3 regions of the Brevibacillus sp. FIR094 genome follow, and region 2 is predicted to be linked to each of the others. Evidence: riboswitches for the same ligand, from Rfam matches in the RefSeq annotation. Region 2 holds a riboswitch; each other region holds the start of a gene.
The links. Region 2 has a riboswitch for cyclic di-GMP ahead of ACQ5DJ_RS10605 (methyl-accepting chemotaxis protein). Riboswitches for the same ligand answer to the same signal wherever they lie in the genome.

Region 1 (6,543 bases), on a different contig from region 2:
CATCGGAGAAGCTGGGCTTGTCCTGCATACCGTCTTTGAAGAATTGGCGCTCGCCAAGATTGATTCCAACGCTTTTGGGGAACGTATCAGCCGTTACTTTTCCGTCGCTTGCGATAAACGTATTTCCGTCATACAGTTTCATTTCCTCGGTAAACTTGCGGATAAATTCATTTTTTGCCACTGCATCATCGGATTGAATATCCGAGGTACGGGCTAAAATCTGAATTTCTGTCATACGCCGGTCCAGATATTGATCCATAGCTATGGCTGTACTGGAAGTAAGGTCAACATAGGAGGATTTTTGTTTATCAATCAGAATGGATGAAAAGCTGTTCGTGATAAACACCGAAACGGCAGTAAGTGGAATGACGGCCACGACGAGAAACCAAAGGATCATTTTGTTCCTGAGTTTGTTGAACAAAAACATAGGGTTGTCCCACTCCTAATCAGTGATTGAGAGATTTCTTTCTTTGTGAAAAGCTGTCTGCCACAAGGAAATATAATAAAGGTAGACTGCTGAGATTAACTCAGCAGTCTGACAAAATATCAATATCCCATTGCTGCGCCTTCACCGCGAGGGTCAGCACCGCCAAATTTTACATTGGTTTGCGGGTCAATCAGGATTGCGCCGGACTGTCCCATCGTATCGGTATAGGCTGCTTCCAGCTTTTCGACTGGATGCCCACGCTTAATTAACTCGTCCAGGACTTCTTGAGGGATGCGGCTTTCCACCTTGAGATTGTTGGAAGCAGATCCCCAGTTGCGTCCATGTAGCCATCTTGGCGCTTCGATTGCGTCTTGCACGCTGAAACCAAAGTCGACGATACGTGTGACGAGAGCGGCTTGCGTTTGCGGTTGTCCTTCTCCCCCTTGTGTTCCGTAGAGAAGATAAGGCTTGTCCCCTTTAAAGAGCATTGCTGGGTTAATGGTGTGGAAGGTGCGTTTTCCTGGTTCCAAGTGATTGATGTGTTTGGAATCCAAAGAGAAATAGCTTCCGCGGTTTTGCAAAAGGATGCCCGTATCTTTCGCTACGATACCGGAACCCCAGTCAAAATAGTGACTCTGAATGATGGACACTGCATTTCCATCTTTGTCGACGATCCCGAACCAGGTTGTATCGCCTTTTGGATCAAGCGGTTCTACGGATTTGGCGGCTTGCTTCATATCAATGCGCGCAGCTAAATCTTTCCCGTGCTGCTTGGACAACAGCTCATCCACAGGGATATCCACAAAGGCAGGGTCAGTCAGCCATTTGTCACGGTCAGCAAAAGACTGTTTGGTAGCTTCCACAATCGTGTGATAGTAATCGGGTGTTCCTTCGCCCATGCTTTTGAGGTCAAAGTTGTTCAAAACATTAAGAATAGAGAGCGATGCCATGCCTTGGGAGTTAGGCGGAACGTTGTACGCTTTATAACCGCGGTAGTCTACCGAAATTGGATCTGCCCAAGTGGAGGTGTGCTTCTCAAAATCTTTCAACGTGAGCAATCCGCCGTTTGCTTGCATGTCTGCTACGATTTTTTTAGCAACTTCTCCTTTATAAAAACCGTCAGCGCCTTTTTTCGCAATGATACGCAAAGTATTGGCAAGATCTTTTTGTTTGAGAATTTCACCTGCTGCATAGGGATCGCCGTTGGGCTTCAGGAATGTTTTACGGAATCCATCGAAACGTTGAAGGTTCTTCAAGTCATTGTCAGTTGGATCTGTCGCGTATTTCGTCCAATATACTTGGTTGGGGGAGACTGGATATCCATTCTCGGCGTATCCAATGGCAGGTTCCAGCAATTTGTTCCATTGAAGCTTACTGTTGCCCATGCTTTTATGGGCGTAGTTGTACGCCTCCCACCAGCCGGAGACGACACCAGGGACAGTGTTGGCCGATTCATAACCGCGGGACGGGATTTTTTCGTAGCTTTTGTTTTTGTAATAGTCGATGGTTGCCTTTTCGCCTGCGCGACCACTGCCGTTCAGCGCCTTCAGCTCTTTTGTTTTGGCATTGTAGATGAGCCAGAAGTTATCTCCACCAATGGTTGTGTAGTGAGGATAGACGACAGCTAATGTGGAAGCGGCTGTAATAGCAGCATCTACTGCATTTCCACCGTTTTCCAATGTCTTCAGGGCCGCAGCCGTAGCCAGATAGTGAGGAGTCGTCACCATTGCGTTCGGTGACATCGTTGTTGGACGGTTAGCAGCTTGTACCCCAGAGAATGTTGATACCCCGATGACAGCAGTCAGCGCGACGGTCGAGAGTTTCTTCCAGAATGACATTCCTATGAAACCTCCTTCATGATGAATAAAATAATGATTCATTAAACCGGCTATCCGCTGTTGCCTCACCTCCTTCAAAAGTCAAAAATACACAAACATACAAAAATAGACAAAAATAGACATTATGAGCACAAAAAAAGACCAATGATATAGGATCATTGGTCTCGTCCTACATCAATACTTCGGTAGCTGGCAGGCGTGTCCGCTGTTGCGGAGTTAGCCCCTATAGCTTTGCGTCGCCGGATTTCCCCGGGTTTGCCGTTTCGATATCAATGGATGAAGTAGAAAATTGACACATAAATTGATTCGATCGTTGTGGGAAAAAGTTCCTAAAACTCCGTTTGCCAATAATATAGACTATTTACCATTTGTGGTAAATAAGAAAATATTTTAATCCAGAAAAATAGTCAGGAATGCTATGGGGAAGGGTGTTTTTCGCAGACATTCGAACACCTCCTGGGGCTGAACTGCTTATGATGATAAAAAGGCACATTCGCCAAGGAGTGAAACAAAAACCATGATGCATCCCGATACAGAATTGCGCTATATCAACGATGAGATCGGGTACGGTGTGTTTGCGACAAGGTTTATCCCAAAAGGAACGATTGTATGGGCACAGGATAATTTGGACCAGGTATTGGACCCTGCATTTGTGGAAAAACTTGATTCATTACGAAAACAGGACGTGCAAAAATATTCATTCAAGAACCAGTTCGGCAAGTACATTCTTTGTTGGGATAAGGCGAGGTACGTGAACCACAGCTTTCATGCGAATTGTGTGCCGACCATGTATGATATGGAATTGGCTGCACGGGATATTTCCTCAGGTGAAGAGCTGACTGATGATTATGGAACGTTAAATCTGGATGAACCTTTTGATTGTTTCCCCGAGTCCGATACGGACCGCTCCAGGGTGATGCCCGATGACTTGCTTCGGTATTACCCACAGTGGGATCGGATTGCTTCAGAAGCATTCCAACGTTTCAATCATGTTGAACAGCCTTTGCTGCATCTGATTTCCTCGAAGCATCTCGAAACGATTCATGGGATCACGGAGCAGCGCTTAGCTATTGATTCTGTCATTCATCTGTATTACAGGCCACAATGGCAAACGGGGCAGCAATGGAAGACATGAGCGGGTCGGTCAACGACCCGATTTTGTTGAACTCTGGGTAGAGAATCAGTATTATGGAATGTAAAGGTGAAGTGAAAGGTTGATTTCATTGGAAAACAAGGTAGCGGCATCCAATTTTATCCGCAATATCATGATTGATGACTTGCAAGAGGGCAAAGTAAAGGAAATCATTACCCGCTTTCCCCCAGAACCGAACGGGTATCTTCATATTGGACATGCAAAAGCGATCTGCCTCAATTTTGAGTTGGCACGAGAATTTTCTGGCAAGGCCAACCTGCGTTTTGACGACACCAACCCGGTGAAGGAAGACATCGAATACGTAGAGGCCATCAAAAGGGACGTTCAATGGCTTGGCTTCGAATGGGATGGGCTGTTTTTTGCATCTGATTACTTTGAAGAGATGTACAACCGTGCGGTGCTGTTGATTAAAAAAGGTCTGGCTTACGTAGACGATCTGTCTCCCGAAGAAATGCGTAAAATGCGTGGAACATGGACAGAGCCAGGCACAGATAGTCCGTTCCGCAACCGATCTGTGGAGGAAAACCTGGATCTGTTTGCACGGATGCGCCAAGGCGAATTCAAGGACGGAGAAAAGGTACTGCGTGCGAAAATCGATATGGCTTCTCAGAACTTCACCATGCGTGATCCGGTTCTGTATCGAATCTCCCATGCAACGCATCACAACACGGGCGACAAATGGTGCATCTATCCGATGTACGACTTCGCTCATCCGTTGGAGGATGCCATTGAGGGCGTGACACACTCCCTGTGTTCACTGGAATTCGAAGATCATCGTCCGTTGTACGACTGGGTAGTCCGCGAGTGCGAAATGGATAGTGTACCACGCCAGTACGAATTTGCTCGCTTGAATCTGACCAACACCGTTATGAGTAAACGCAAGCTGAAACAGCTTGTTGATGAGAATGTAGTAGACGGCTGGGATGACCCGCGCATGCCAACCATCGCAGGCTTCCGTCGTCGCGGCTATACACCGGAAGCGATTCGTACATTCGCTCGTGAAGTAGGGGTAGCGCGCGCTAACAGCACGGTTGACGAGAAAATGCTGGAGTATTTCATCCGTGAGGACCTGAAGCTGAAGGCACCACGTACGATGGCTGTTTTGAATCCGTTGAAGGTCGTCATCACGAACTATCCGGAAGGACAAGTCGAGATGCTCGAAGCGGAGATCAATCCAGAGAACCTAGAGATGGGTAATCGTCAAATTCCATTCTCCCGCGAAATCTACATTGAGCAGGACGACTTCATGGAAAACCCGCCGAGCAAGTATTTCCGCTTGTTCCCGGGAAATGAAGTACGTCTGAAGCACGCGTACTTTATTAAATGCAATGACGTCGTGAAGGATGCAGATGGCAACGTGATCGAGATCCATTGCACGTATGACCCTGAGACGAAGAGCGGCAGCGGTTTTACAGGTCGCAAGGTAAAAGGGACGATTCACTGGGTGGATGCAACCAATGCGCTTCCTGCTGAATTCCGTTTGTACGAGCCTTTGATTATGGATGATGAAGACGCAGAGGGCACATTCCTCGACAACGTTAACCCGAACTCGTTGGAAGTGCTGCAAGGCTATGTGGAGCCAAATATGAAAGAAACCAAGCTACAAGACAAGTATCAATTTTTCCGTCATGGCTATTTCAATGTCGATCCGAAGCATACGACAGATAATAAGCTCGTATTCAACCGAATTGTATCGTTGAAGAGTTCCTTTGAACTGCCAAAAGCATAGGAAATACTCATATAAATCGAGCGCTGCTGTGCATGGAGAACCCGTGTGCAGCAGCGCTTTTTTCTTCCGTGATTATAAAACAGCGTGTATAATTATTCTGTTACAAAAAGGGGGACAGGCAGTGAACGGGAGAGCAGAACTAACACGTAGTTTGAAGTTGCGACATATTGTCGTAATTGGACTGGGCTACATGGCCCCGATGGCCGTTTTTGACACCTTTGGCATTGTTTCTGGAGAAACGGGGGGGCACGTTCCTGCTGCTTATGCAGTCACACTTCTTGCGATCCTGTTTACGGCGGCAAGCTACGGAAAGATGGTACGGCTATTCCCTTCAGCAGGTACCGCGTACACGTATACGCAACAAACGATTCATCCCTATGCAGGATTTTTGGTAGGATGGGCGTCCTTGCTGGATTATTTGTTTTTACCGATGATTAATGCCTTGTTGACGGGGGTATACCTATCGTCCGTGTTTCCTGACGTGTCGACGGCATGGTGGATTATTGGTTTTATTGTTTTGGTGACGGGACTAAACGTATTTCGCGTGACGGTTACCGCATCCGTTAACTCGATTCTGGTACTGTTTCAAGTCGTGGTCGTCCTGTTATTTGCGGGATTGGCCATCCGTGGTCTTATGCAAGGTGACGGGCTTGGGCAAGTATTCAACCTGCGTCCATTTTTGTCACCGGATATGTCTGTCATTGCACTGCTTTCCGGTGCGTCGATTCTTTGCTTTTCCTTCCTGGGCTTTGATGCAGTAACCACGCTAACGGAGGAAACCGTCGATGCGAAAAAGACGATTCCTCGCGGGATTATGCTCGTAGCACTCGCAGGAGGAGCGTTGTTTATTACAGCATCTTATTTCATGCAATCATTATTCCCTGATGTTTCGGTATTGTCTGATCCAGAAGCGGCCTCTGCGGAGATTGCTTTGTTTATCGGTGGGACGATCTTTCAATTGGTGTTTTTGGCGGCAGCGTTGTCTTCGACACTAGCATCCGGGCTTGTATCAGTCACAAGCGTGACACGCTTGTTGTACGCAATGGGACGAGATGGATTTTTGCCGCGACGCTGGTTCGGTTATGTACATCCAAAGCTGAGAACTCCTTTGCTTAACGTCTTACTGGTCGGAGCGTTGATGCTGATCGCTTTGTATATGGATTTGTTAACGGCAACTTCCTTTATTAACTTCGGCGCACTGATCGCCTTTAGCTTTGTGAACATCAGCGTAATGGCGTACTATTTCCGCAAACAAAAGAACAAGCATATCAAGGATTGGTGGGGCTTCGTGTTGTCGCCCTTTATCGGGGCGATGTTTATTGCCTTTCTGTGGGTCAACCTCGAAACAACGTCCATGATGCTAGGCTTGCTATGGAGCTTTGTCGGACTGATCTAT
Region 2 (6,543 bases):
GCCAAGAGGTTTGGACAAAACGCGCCTCTACTCCTAGACTTTTTGCGAATTCTTTCATCGCGTCGATATCGTAACCTTCGAATTCGTTCGTTTTCGGATTCAAATATGTAAACGGTTTGTAGTCACCTGGCGTACCTACGAGGATGTAGCCTCTCGCAATGATTTCGTCCAAACGAGACTCAAACTTCTTCGCTTGCGGTTTTTTAGCAGCTTCAGCAGCTACGGTTGGGACAGGCTTAACCGCTGTTGCGGCAAAAGCACCTGTTCCTCCTGTCATGAGCATAGTTGCAGCGAGTGTGCTCGCCAAGATTGTTTTTGTAAATTTTTTCATCTGGTTTCTCCTCCTGTTGTTGGTAATGAATTTAGTTATTAGAAACAAACTCCATCATCCCCTAATAGCATCCCCCCTTTCAAAGAAGAGGACTTACAACCAGTTGAGCTGCCTCTTACACAGTAAACCTGCCGATTCCTTGCTGTAATTCTTCTGCTACTGCGTTCAAACGCTCGACAGACTGGCCAATTTCCTGGATGGCTTGAAGTTGGTCTTCGGTCGCCCTTGCCACGGTTTGCGCGTCGAGTGAAGCATGTTTTGCGATGTTATGCATTTCATCCACAGAAGCACTCACCTGCTGGGAGCCCGCTGACATTTGTTCAGATGCTGCGGATACTTCCAAAATGTGCGCAGCAACGTTACGGGAAGATTCCAAAATATGCCCAAAGATTTCGCGAACCTCTTCGACCAGTTGAATGCCTTGCTGTGCGTCTTGGTTCCCCTCAGTCATGACCTCTACTGCGTGACGAGTATCCTGCTGGATTTCCCCGATTAGCATCGCGATTTTGGATGCGGATTCTTCGGATTGATTCGCCAGTTTTTTCACCTCTCCGGCAACCACAGCAAACCCACGTCCATGCTCACCGGCACGTGCTGCCTCAATCGAAGCATTCAAGGCAAGCAAATTGATTTGCGAGGTCAACTGACTAATCGTATCGAGAATCCCTTCGATTTCTTTGGAGCGATTGTTGAGCTGCTCGATGGCTACTGTCGCCTTCGAGGTTCCCTCGCCAATGCTTCCCATCTGGCGAACTGCCTGCTCTACCACAGCAGTTCCTTGCTCTGCCTGCTCTGTTGCTACCTGGGCAGCCTCTGAAACATGTGCAGATGTCTCCGCGATTTTCACGATGCCTGCTGCCATGTCATTCATGGACAATGCGACATCCTGCGAGCTGGTGGCCTGCGCCTCTGCTCCCTCAGAAATCTGTGCAATAGACAAGCCGATTTGGTTGATGTTTTCCGTCGCTTGTTTAATGCCTTCGGATACTTCCTGACTAAAACGTTGTACTTGATCAGACGACAGAGATACGTCTTCGATCAAATTTTTCAAGTGCGATACCGTCTGGTTAAAATCACGTGACAGAACTGCAATCTCGTCTTTTCCATCAACCGTTACAGTCTCTTTCAAGTTCCCCTTCGCCACTACATTTACTGCGTGATTCAGACGCTCAATTGGTTTCACCAAGCGTACAGCCAAGAAATAAACGAGGACAACCCCAATCACCAACACGATGAGGGAGATCACCATCAATCGGACTGACAATTGATCGACAGGCGCATGCAGCTCCGCTACAGGTGCAGTGATGTATAGGCCCCAGTTCAAATTGGTAGGAGCATAGGAAGCAAATCTCTCTACATTCTCGTATTTGTATTGGGCGATTCCATGATTCCCTTGCTTGATATCTTCAAAAGCTGTCTGAAGCTCAAGAATACCCATGTCGAGAATCGATTCCTTCAGAATGTACTCGCTTTTCGGATGATAAATAAATGTTCCTGTTTTGCTTACTAAAAAGGCGTAACCAGCTTGGCCAAATTTCTCTTCAGACACCTTTTTTTGGATTTCATTGATAGGAATAGTAGAACCGATATAACCGTATTGACGGTTGTCCTTCATCAATGGAACGACAAGGGTCACGATGTTATTCCCTGTTCGTTTTGAAATGACTGGCTCGGAGACAACAACCTTCCCTTCCCCTTTGCTGGCTTCCTTAATATGCGGGCGATCCGAGATATCGGTCACTTCACCCTTGAAATTGATTACTTTCTTACCGCTTAAATCATGTGAAAAGAAGAACGTCTCAAACTCCGGGTTTTCCTTTTGAGCTTCTTGAATGAGCTTCAGGTCCTGTTCGACATTTTGATCAGCCGACATCAGCCCTCCTACCGCTCTTACAATACTAATTTTTTCTTGAAAGAAACCATCGATACGTATCGAGAGATTGCTAGCTGACAACTCAGCTTCTTTGTCCAGACTGTCTGCCAAAAGATTGGAAGCACTCCAATAGCTTGCACCGCAAACCGTACCCAAACTAATAACCAACAGCAAGCACAAAACGATAATTAGCTTATTCTTCAAACTATTTTTCATACCGAATCACTTCTCCCTTCTGTTTTTTCAACAAAAAAAAGACTGCCCACCGACAGCCCATCATGACTACGGTATGGCAACCCGGCTGTCCTAGCTGCGAAAGTCATTTGACTTTCGTCCTTAGACCCGTGGCTTTGCGTCCCTGCCTTTCAACAGGTTTGCCTTTGTCATTCCTTGTTGTTTTTTCAATGAAAATCCACTTTTTTTCAATCTCACCTTTCATTTCCCATAACTTTTCGCTAATAAACCTCATAATGGAAAAAAAGCTGACAACCTTTTACAGTTGTCAGCTTTTTGTCAAACTTTTTGATTAGCTTAATCCGATTACTTGCCCATCCTCGTCTACATATAACGATTCCGCAGCCGGCTTTTTGGGGAGGCCTGGCATCGTAACCAAGCTTCCAGTCAATGCGACGATAAAACCAGCTCCTGCTGATATACGCACTTCGCTCACTTGGATCGTGAAATCAACAGGTGCCCCCAATAGATCAGCGCGGTCCGTAAAGGAGTACGGTGTTTTCGCCATGCACACAGGCAGATGCGACATGCCCATTTCTTCTGCCTTTTGCATCGTTTTCAATGCAAGCGGCGAAAAGACAACCCCTGATCCACGGTATACTTCTTTCACGACAGTCTCAATCTTGTCTTTAATGCTGAGGTCTTCCTCATACAAGAATCGGAAGGACGAAGGCCGCTCTGCTGCACGCGTCACTTTTTCAGCCAGCTCGACACCGCCAGCTCCGCCTTCTGCCCATACTTTGGAGAGTGCCGCTTCGGCTCCGGCGGCTTGGCATAGCGCAATGACGGCATCAATCTCTGCCTGTGTGTCCGTCGCAAAATGATTGATGGCTACCACTGCTGGCACACCGAACTTCTGCAGGTTTTCCAGATGGCGCTTGACGTTTTCAAAGCCTTTTTCCAGAGCAGACAAGTTCTCCACTGCCAGGTCAGGTACTTTTACCCCGCCATTGAATTTCAACGAGCGAACCGTAATCACCACAACGGCAGCCGATGGAGTCAAGCCTGCTTTTCTGCACTTGATGTCAAAAAACTTCTCTGCCCCCAAGTCGGCACCAAATCCCGCCTCTGTTACGACGTAATCCGCCAGCTTCAAGGCCATCTTGGTCCCGATCACGCTGCTGCACCCATGTGCGATATTGGCAAAAGGTCCGCCGTGAATAATGACCGGAGTTCCCTCGATTGTCTGTACGAGATTGGGCTTAATCGCTTCCTTCAAGAGAACGCACATCGCATCGACCGCGTTGATTTCTTCTGCCCGTACAGGCTGATCATTGAAATCGTAGCCAATGATGATATGGTTCAACCGCTCGCGCAAGTCTGCTAGATTCTCACTCAAGCATAAAATCGCCATGATTTCTGACGCGGTCGTAATCATGAAGCCATCCTCACGCGTCATGCCATTACCGTCACCCAGACCAACAACGATGTTACGCAGTGCGCGGTCGTTCATGTCCATTGCCCGTTTCCAGACGATTTTCTTTGGATTGAGCCCGCGCTGATTGCCATGGAAAATATGATTGTCGATCATCGCTGCCAACAAGTTATGAGCAGCTGTAATCGCATGAATGTCCCCTGTAAAATGCAGGTTAATTTCATCAGCTGGGAGAATTTGTGCTTGGCCGCTTCCCGTTGCGCCTCCTTTGATCCCCATGCAAGGACCCAAGGATGGCTCGCGAAGCGCTGCAATTGTTTTCTTCCCGAGATAATTTAATGATTGTGACAGACCAATCGTCGTGAGTGTCTTCCCTGCTCCCGCCGGATTGGGGTTCATCGCTGTAACAAGAATCAGTTTGCCATCAGGGCGATCCTTCACTTGCTCCCATAGTTCATCTGATAGTTTGGCTTTATACTTTCCGTATAGCTCCAAATGCTGTTCTTCGATACCTGCAATCTTGGCAATTTCAACAATAGACTTCATACTTGCCTCCCTGCCACACCAGAATGTAATGCACCCGTTACCAATCTTCTACATTCTGCATAATCATCCTTTCTCCTCTCCCCTTCGACACATTACGCAAAAGAAAAAGCCCACATTCCGACAAACGTTCAGAATGCAGGCTCTCTGTTATTTCCCGAAAATTTTACCCGGATTCAAAATGCCGTTCGGGTCCAGCACATGCTTCATAGCTTGCATGACGTCCAGTGCATCCCCGTGTTCCTTGCGCTGGTATTTGATTTTCCCCACACCCACACCGTGCTCTCCAGTGCAGGTTCCTCCTCGACTTAATGCGTATTCCACCAGATGGGCATTTACTACCTCGGCGCGCGCACCTCTTCAGGGTCATTCAGGTCGATCATCAGGATAGCGTGATAGTTCCCATCCCCGACATGCCCTGCAATCGCTCCATCCAGCCCAGCGCGATCAATCGCTTGCCGCGCGTCCACAACAGCTCCTGCCAGCTCAGAAATCGGCAAGCAAACATCTGTTACCATCAGCTTTTTCCCGGGGGATTTGTGCAGGAAGGCATACGCCAGGTTATGACGAGCGTCCCAGAGCTGCGTCCGCGCCTTCGAATCGGTTTCAAAAAGAAACTGCGTGCAGCCATGTCCATCGGCGATGTTCTGCGCAAAGTCGATATCATACGCGAGCCCTTGTTCACTGCCGTGGAACTCGATAAACAGCGTCGGTGCTTCCAGATAACTCGTTTCTTTGTACAGATTCACTTGTTGGATAGAACGTTCATCAACCAACTCGATTCTCGCTACTTGAATACCGGCTCCGAGAATATCTACGACGGTATCGACGGCAGTCTGAACAGAAGGGAAGCTGGCGCGTGCCGCCGTTGTCGCCTCAGGGATACCGTAGACACGCAAGGTCAGCTCTGTGAATACACCGAGCGTTCCCTCCGACCCGACAAACAGCCCCGTAAGATGGTAGCCTGAGGAGGATTTGGCTGTCATGCTCCCTGTACGGATGATACGTCCGTCCGCCGTCACCACTTCCAGATCGCGCACCTGATCACGCATTACGCCATAGCGGACAGAGGTTGTTCCACTGGCATTTGTAGCCGCCATCCCCCCCAAAGTCGCGTCCGCTCCAGGATCGACGGAGAAAAACAATCCGTGCTTTTTCAATTCTTTATTAAGCTGGGTACGCGTCACACCGGGCTGGACTCTCACGAGGAAATCCTTCGGTCGTACCTCCAGCACTTGGTTCATCAAGGAAAAATCCATACTAATACCGCCCGCATAAGGAATCGCGTGGCCTTCCAGACTGGTCCCCATGCCAAACGGCGTTACCGCAATGCGCTTTTCGTTGGCCAGCTTCATGATTTGACTGACTTCCTCTGCCGTCTGCGGGAACACGACCACTTCCGGAAGAGACGGGGTATGATACGATTCATCATGGCTGTGGTGCTCCAGTACAGTGGGATTGGTCGATACTCGTTCTTCCCCCAACAGTCCCACTAACGCTTGCTTGTAATCCACTTTGGTTCCCCCTCCGTTACTTGCTCAAGTTGACAAGGAATAAGCTAATTTCAGGAATGTAAGTAATGAGCATCAAGTCGACGATCATGATGACCAAAAACGGGATCACCGCTCGCTCAATTTCCGTATTCTGGAGCTTCGCAATATTTCCTGCTACCAACAAATTGATTCCAACCGGAGGAGTCAACATACCGATCGCGGAGTTGACGACCATGATCACCCCGAATAGCACCGGATCAATGCCCAAAGAATTCGTGATCGGCAGCAGGATCGGTGTCAGGAGAATGATCGTAACCGCCGTTTCCATAAACGTCCCCAAAATGAGCAACAAGATGTTAATAATGAGCAACGTGATGATCGTGCTGTCGGTAATCCCCAGCATGAATTGCGCAATTTCCTGCGGGATGTTTTCCCTCGTCATCAGATAGCCAAATGCATTGGCGGTCGCGATGATCAGCATAATGACCGCTGTCATGCTGGCAGAGCCTGCGAATATTTCCCCCAAGTCCTTCCACTTGATTTCCCGGTAGACGAAAAGCCCGATAACCAGACCGTAAATCACGGCTACCACTGCTGCTTCTGTTGGAGTAAAGACAGCTCCGTATATACCACCAAGAATAATGATCGGCATGAGTATCGCCAAAATGGCATCCTTGAATGCCTCCCATATCTC
Region 3 (6,543 bases), on a different contig from region 2:
AATGATGAACCGAATCACATATTTATCCCAATTTTATTTGTTGAATTCATTATCCGAGGAAAGTTTGCACTTAATCGATCAATTAACCTCCTTAACCCCTTTCCCCAAAAATACGTGTATTCAAACATCAGAAACTTTTTCAGAAGGCTTTTACTTCATCAAACAGGGGAAAGTACGTTTATATAAAGTGAATCGGGATGGGCGGCAGTTCACATTCGATATCCTCGGGGAAGGTAATGTGTTTGGAGAAGTGGATCTCCTCTCATTAGGTACACGGGAGATGTATATAGAAGCCATCGAAGACTGCCTCATTTGTAAAATGAGCAAAGCAAAATTTGAGAGCTACATAATCGAACATCCGCAACTGATGATGAAGATCATGAAGCTCATTAGCGATAGAATGGTTTCAATCAGCCAGGCAGCCGAAAATCTTGCACTCCTCCCTTTACAAGATCGCATTATTTCCACGTTAGTAAAGCTTGCCGATCAATTTGGCAATCCTAACAGTTCAGCGTTTCAACAAATTGAGTTACCTCTTTCCCATCAAGAACTTGCCCATTTTGTTGGGGCATCCAGGGAAGCCGTGACAGTAGCATTACGTGCTTTAGCAAAGGAAGAACTGATCCAAACAGGCTTTAAATCCATTTCCATTCATCGGGACAAAATTTTGAAGAGAATGTAATCCAGTTCACATCTTTCCCTCCAAAAGAAAGATATCGTAAAGCTATGGCTTCTACTATTCTTTCGAAAAAGAGGGGAATGACATATGGATAAACCACATTTTCAGAGCCTGCGCGAAGAGCTAGATTTTACAACTATTCAAATAGCAGACTTACTCACTCGTGAAGTAACAGATGCATTCACAAGATCAATCGAGGAGCTGCGTACCTCTGGACAAGCAAAGGGTTTGCCGATTGGTTCGATTGCACCTGATTTCACGTTGAACGATCACACTGGCAAGACTATTACCTTGTCGGAAGAACTCGGAAAAGGTCCCGTCGTCCTCACATTTTTCCGTGGATCATGGTGCCCCTACTGCAATTTGGAGCTGCAAGCATACCAAAAACAGATCGATACGATAACTTCTCTGAGTGTCCAATTGTTTGCCATTAGTCCACTATCTCCTGCACACTCTCTTACTATGCAAGAGAAAAACGGACTGAGCTTTCCCGTGTTATGCGATACCAATAACCAAGTAGCAGAAAAATATAAACTCAGATTCAGACTGCCTGATTATTTACATGATACCTACCGATCATTGGATATTGATCTCACTCGTTTTAATAGCGAAGATTCCTGGACACTCCCCATACCTGCTACTTATATCCTCGACAACCAGGGCGTAATCCGTTCAGCAGGCTTAGATTCTGATTACAAAAAACGCATGGAGCCTAGTACAGTTTTGGACATTCTGCGTACCCTAACCTAACGCCTATATAACGAAGAACCAGTTGATCCCACAACTGGTTTTTTGTACGTCTATACTTTATGAACAAATAGTTTATTTTCCCTACCAAAACTTGACAAGGATATATCTTTTGACTTATATTTTGCATGATTATACCTTGCAAAATTCGACACATCTTTACAATTTTTGCTAAAAAGTGCAAAAGGCAAAGTCATCGAAAGGTGGCGACGCAAAACCACGGGTCTACAGTCTTTGACCATGATAGCCGGGTTGCCATCATCTTGAGACCATTTTTTCGATGTTGGTAGCTTCGGTTGTTCCATTTCCATGGAACGGCCTTTTTTTGTGTTTCGTTTCTTGAAAGGAGGATGAAAGCACTTTCATTTTCGTAACGGATGGAAAAACATAACTTTAGTGACGTCAAACATACACAACACAGTTCAATCAGAGAAAATGATGGAGTGGAGAAGTTATGTACAAACAAGTAGAAACCGTACAAGAGTTAGCAAAATTTCATGAAATCAAAGAAACAGTATGGACAAGCATGGGCTTCGAGATGGAGTACGCGAAAGAAGGCTCGGCTCGGTTCCTCTTACTTGCCGAAGATGGTAAAGCAGGTGGAACATTTGAAATGACGCCCTTTTCCAAATCAAGTGCTTATATGAAATCACTTTTTCAGGATGTTGTTACAGAAGATATGAAAGTAATGGAGGTAGACAGTCTCGCTGTTTTGCCGAAATACCGCGGACAACTAGGGCAAAAAGGAATTTGCTTGATGATAGATTACGCTGAAAAGCATGGTTATACCCACGCAATCGGGGTATCAGATCCGACTTTTTTTACGTTCATTAACAAGAAGTATCAAGTAAAGGCGACTCAGACCAAAGATATCGTCTTTTACAAAGGGGCCGATGCCATTCCGACCCTGTTCCATCTAAAAGCTGTCTATGACAATAAGCACGATCCGAAATATTCCTGGTACAATTCGTCGTCATCCAACCAAGTAAAAGTCGAGGTAGGTGGGTAAAACATGGATAACATTGATCTATTGAGAAGAAGAAACAATTGGGTCGTAATCGTATTCGCAAGTATTATTACGGTTGTTCAAGTCTTAAACCTCTTTCTAGGCGTACCGTTCACTTTCGTTCTCACGGTACTGGGTATTTTGTATGGCGTGCTGGCACCTTTTACTTACATCTCCAATCGCCCGAGCTTCCGTGAAAAAGCAGCGCCCTTCATGAAGTTTTTCAACTTCGCCGTAATCGGGATCTTCATGTTCATCGTAGTTGGACTGGACCCGCATATGATCAATATCATGACCATTATGTTCTTTGTAGCAGTCATGGGGATTTATCAAGACCGACTCATTAATATTTTGACGATTGTATCGACATTGGGTATTGTCTCTTATTACTTCCTGACACAGAGAGAAACGATTTTCCATTCGACAAACGATCTTGATCTGATGTACTTCCTGCTTACCTTCTGCTTCGTCTCTGTCACGAGCATGATGCATGCTGTATTCAACAACAAGCTGCAAGAGGAAAGTGAGCAACAAAAGCAAGAAGCGATTGCCTCGAAGGAATCGTTGCAACGTGTTCTGGATCAGATCAATGAATCACTCACCTCTATGCAAGACTATCAAGAGAATTTGAACAAGGTGACGGACGGTGTAAATGTTCGCGCAGTCGAAACCGTCGCTTCCCTGCAAGAAATTATGGGGTCCTTTACGGTCCAGACCAGCAATACGGACGAGCTGCGTCGGGAAATGAGCTCGACGAATCTGCAAGTTGAGGACATGACCCGCTCAGTTACAGAAATGCATGAGTACGTAGAATCAACCAAAGAAGCTACTAGCGAGAGCGGAAAACGCATTGGTAACATCGGCAATGACTTTGAACGATTCATCACAGACATTCAAGGTACGAACCAGCTGATTCAAGAGCTCAATAAAGAAACCGAATCGATTGGGAAAATCATTCAAACCATTTCCGAGATTTCTGCACAAACCAATCTATTGGCACTCAATGCCACGATTGAAGCATCTCGTGCAGGCGAACATGGCCGAGGATTTGCTGTCGTAGCAGATGAAGTACGCAAGCTGGCTGAATCCTCCAAGCTGTCCTCTGAGTCGATCTCGAGCCTGCTTATGACCATCCGCGAAAAAATGAAGCTCGTATCGGATATGATTTCCGAGTCACAGACTTCTTTTGAGAAAAATAGCGAGGGCATCCTCGAAGTACAAGAAATGTTCACCAATGTAGATAACTACATGCAAAACTTCGCGGATAAAACGAAAAACCTGCAAGAGTTCATCATCCATGTTCACAGCATGATTCAAGAAGTCGGCGCAAAAGTAGAAGTGAACGCAGATATTACCGACAAGAATAAAGAGAGCCTGGAAGAAGTACTTGTTCTCGTTTCTGAGCAAAAAGACGAAGTCGTTAAAGTTTCTGGCGGCTTTGAGAAAATCGAACAACAGATGCGTGGTCTCCATATGTAACCTTCCTGCAACCGCCTTTCACGGGCGGTTGTTTTCTTTTCTCATTTTGTAACCCAACAAATATATAATAAAAATATTCTGATATTTAGTTCTCATACAATGAAAGGAGGCACATCATTGATGGATGCACGAATCGAAACAAAAACGATTCAGACCGATCGACTCCACGTTTCCTATCTGACAGCAGACCTACCGGAAGGAGAACCCCTTCTCCTCATTCACGGCAATGCATCAGCCAACTTGTTCTGGGATGATACCATTGCGGCTCTATGTGACCAGTACCGTGTGTATGCACCTGATATGCGTGGCTTTGGAGCAAGTGAAGCATTGCCTATCGATGCGACACGCGGTTTGCGAGACTGGTCAGATGACCTTCATTCGTTTATTCGGGCATTGGACTTGCCAACACCGGTCCATCTTGCCGGCTGGTCGTTGGGCGGTGGGATCGTGATGCAGTTTGCCATCGATCACCCGCAGGAAGTACGCTCCCTCATTCTGGTCGCCCCCATGTCCCCTTACGGCTTCGGCGGAACCAAGGATATAGCTGGCACCCCGTGCTACAGCAGCTTCTCAGGCTCGGGTGGAGGAGCCGCCAACTCCGAGCTGGTCAAAAGGATGGCAGCCAAAGATAGGAGTAATGAATCTCCCTCCAGCCCTCGCAATGTCATGAATCAGCTTTATTTCAAGCCCCCGTTCCAAGTTGGCCCAGAGCAGGAAGACCGTTATGTGAGCGCGATACTCTCTACGAGAACCGGAGAGGGCTTTTACCCCGGTACCTTTGAATATGTAAACGATTGGCCCGGTGTTGCTCCTGGAACGACAGGGATTACAAATGCGATTTCTCCCAAATACGTTAATTTGTCCGGTATTGTCCAGATTGAGCCGAAGTGCCCAATTTTATGGATTCGCGGTGCGGATGATGCCATTATCTCGGATCAGTCACTTGCTGATTTCGGTACGCTAGGAAAGCTTGGCTATGTTCCCGGATGGCCGGGGGAAGACGAATATCCTCCGCAGCCGATGGTCTCCCAAATTCGAGACGTGCTCGAACAGTATCAGCGTGCTGGTGGTTCCTATCAGGAGATTGTCATGGAAAATGTGGGGCACGCTCCACACATTGAAAAGGCAGAGGAGTTTGTAGAGCTCATTCGAAAGACCGCCAGGGCATGACCCTGACGGTTTTTTGAATCCCCGTCCAATTTTGACTAGTTTGGTTGCTCCAGCTTTACTCACCACCATTGTCCAAAATGGGACCTCTATTACATTGCAGGGGCTCTCAAATATCCTTCTTACCCCACATAAAACGTATTTTTGTGAATACAATGCCGAGTTCAGTACGCCGACTGTTGGAAGAGTAGCTTCAGCGGAGCTTCGTTTGAACGGTGTGCTCATCCCTGGCTCGCAAACCCTCTCCTTCCCTACCGCCATGCCCCTTGGTCAGAACGCCCCAACCGCACCGGAGGCGGCCTTTTCAACACGCCAGCAAGCCCAAATCCAAGCGTCTTGCAGCTTGTCGGCTTTCCACCTTTAGGCGTATCTGGGGCGAATTTTAGCGGGGTAAATGTGAGAATTAGTGAGGTCAACACCGTTAACGCCGCCCCAGTAACCGCGAATAATGCGGCAATCTACGGATACGGCTACGTCAATGTTCCCTATAACTCTCCCGTACCCTTTTTAGAAGCCGAGGTCATCAACGGCACGGGTATTTCTTTCTCGCAAACAACCCCAACCGTTATCTCGTTAGCTCCCCATGCTACTTACTTTGCCTGCTACAATTTTATCGAATGTCCGTTAATCGCGAACTTGCCTGTTCGCGTCCTGCTGACACTAAATGATGTTCCTCTGTATCAAAGCTTACAGGACCAGGTACGAACGAACTGAAGCTAGTGAATACCAACTTGGAAGAAATCAAGTTTGTCGCAGCAAACGTAAACATTATGCAAATCGGTTGAGAGGATCAACGAGTAAGAGCCGACCATACCTACTAGAGGATGAAAACGGCTCGTTATACATAAGAACAAAAAGGCCGCTCGTCTAAAAGACTACGCGACCTGTATATCCTGATGATGGCTATTTCGGCGTATCTTTCTCCGCTTTCGATACCTTCAAGTTAAAATCTCTTTCCTGTTCCTCAATAATCGCTCGATCCTCTGCATTATCTCTCACTACTTTTTGTGTCAAAATCGATCCAACTGCTACCAAAAGCATGCATGCGATATAATACCCCTTTTCGTGTAGCTGAAGACCTGGCGCATTGTATAAACCGATGGAAAATAGCAGTACCCCTGCGCCCAATGTAAAGTATGCCAAGAAAGTGAAGGCTCCCGTGTTGCGCATCCGATGCTTTTGTGGATACATAGTAACACCCCTCACATAAGTCAACCGGACGATTTCTCGCCCGGTTGCCTCTATAGATTACTTCACAGCTTCCTTCTTGCCAAAGAAAGTACGCAACGCCTTGTATACCTCGCCCTTTTCCCGAATGACACAATGCATGAATTTCGGCTCTTTGATGTGGCGATATGCTGACATGAGGGTTGAATGACGATTATACTGATTCACTTCGCCATAGCCGAACATGTTGCATCTCTCCATGAGCTCTTTCACCAGCTTTACGCAACGCTCATTGTCA

Region 1: another riboswitch for cyclic di-GMP. It lies ahead of ggt (gamma-glutamyltransferase); the one in region 2 lies ahead of ACQ5DJ_RS10605 (methyl-accepting chemotaxis protein).
Region 3: another riboswitch for cyclic di-GMP. It lies ahead of ACQ5DJ_RS11465 (GNAT family N-acetyltransferase); the one in region 2 lies ahead of ACQ5DJ_RS10605 (methyl-accepting chemotaxis protein).

What each region holds. Positions count from the first base shown of each region.
Region 1 is NZ_JBEAES010000006.1:168,961-175,503, reverse strand. Features, by position in the region: gene ACQ5DJ_RS06920 (methyl-accepting chemotaxis protein) at 1-427, opposite strand, end outside; gene ggt (gamma-glutamyltransferase) at 547-2,265, opposite strand; cyclic di-GMP riboswitch class I at 2,447-2,535, opposite strand; gene ACQ5DJ_RS06910 (SET domain-containing protein) at 2,783-3,400, shown strand; gene ACQ5DJ_RS06905 (glutamine--tRNA ligase/YqeY domain fusion protein) at 3,480-5,147, shown strand; gene ACQ5DJ_RS06900 (APC family permease) at 5,269-6,543, shown strand, end outside.
Region 2 is NZ_JBEAES010000010.1:17,439-23,981, forward strand. Features, by position in the region: gene ACQ5DJ_RS10600 (transporter substrate-binding domain-containing protein) at 1-331, opposite strand, end outside; gene ACQ5DJ_RS10605 (methyl-accepting chemotaxis protein) at 447-2,420, opposite strand; cyclic di-GMP riboswitch class I at 2,493-2,593, opposite strand; gene ACQ5DJ_RS10610 (formate--tetrahydrofolate ligase) at 2,731-4,359, opposite strand; partial or broken gene ACQ5DJ_RS10615 (FAD-binding oxidoreductase) at 4,507-5,870, opposite strand; gene ACQ5DJ_RS10620 (TRAP transporter large permease) at 5,887-6,543, opposite strand, start outside.
Region 3 is NZ_JBEAES010000011.1:12,310-18,852, reverse strand. Features, by position in the region: gene ACQ5DJ_RS11480 (DNA alkylation repair protein) at 1-5, shown strand, start outside; gene ACQ5DJ_RS11475 (Crp/Fnr family transcriptional regulator) at 5-682, shown strand; gene ACQ5DJ_RS11470 (peroxiredoxin-like family protein) at 767-1,429, shown strand; cyclic di-GMP riboswitch class I at 1,603-1,686, shown strand; gene ACQ5DJ_RS11465 (GNAT family N-acetyltransferase) at 1,881-2,435, shown strand; gene ACQ5DJ_RS11460 (methyl-accepting chemotaxis protein) at 2,439-3,911, shown strand; gene ACQ5DJ_RS11455 (alpha/beta hydrolase) at 4,032-5,081, shown strand; gene ACQ5DJ_RS11450 (hypothetical protein) at 5,475-5,792, shown strand; gene ACQ5DJ_RS11445 (YiaA/YiaB family inner membrane protein) at 5,982-6,269, opposite strand; gene yhbH (sporulation protein YhbH) at 6,327-6,543, opposite strand, start outside.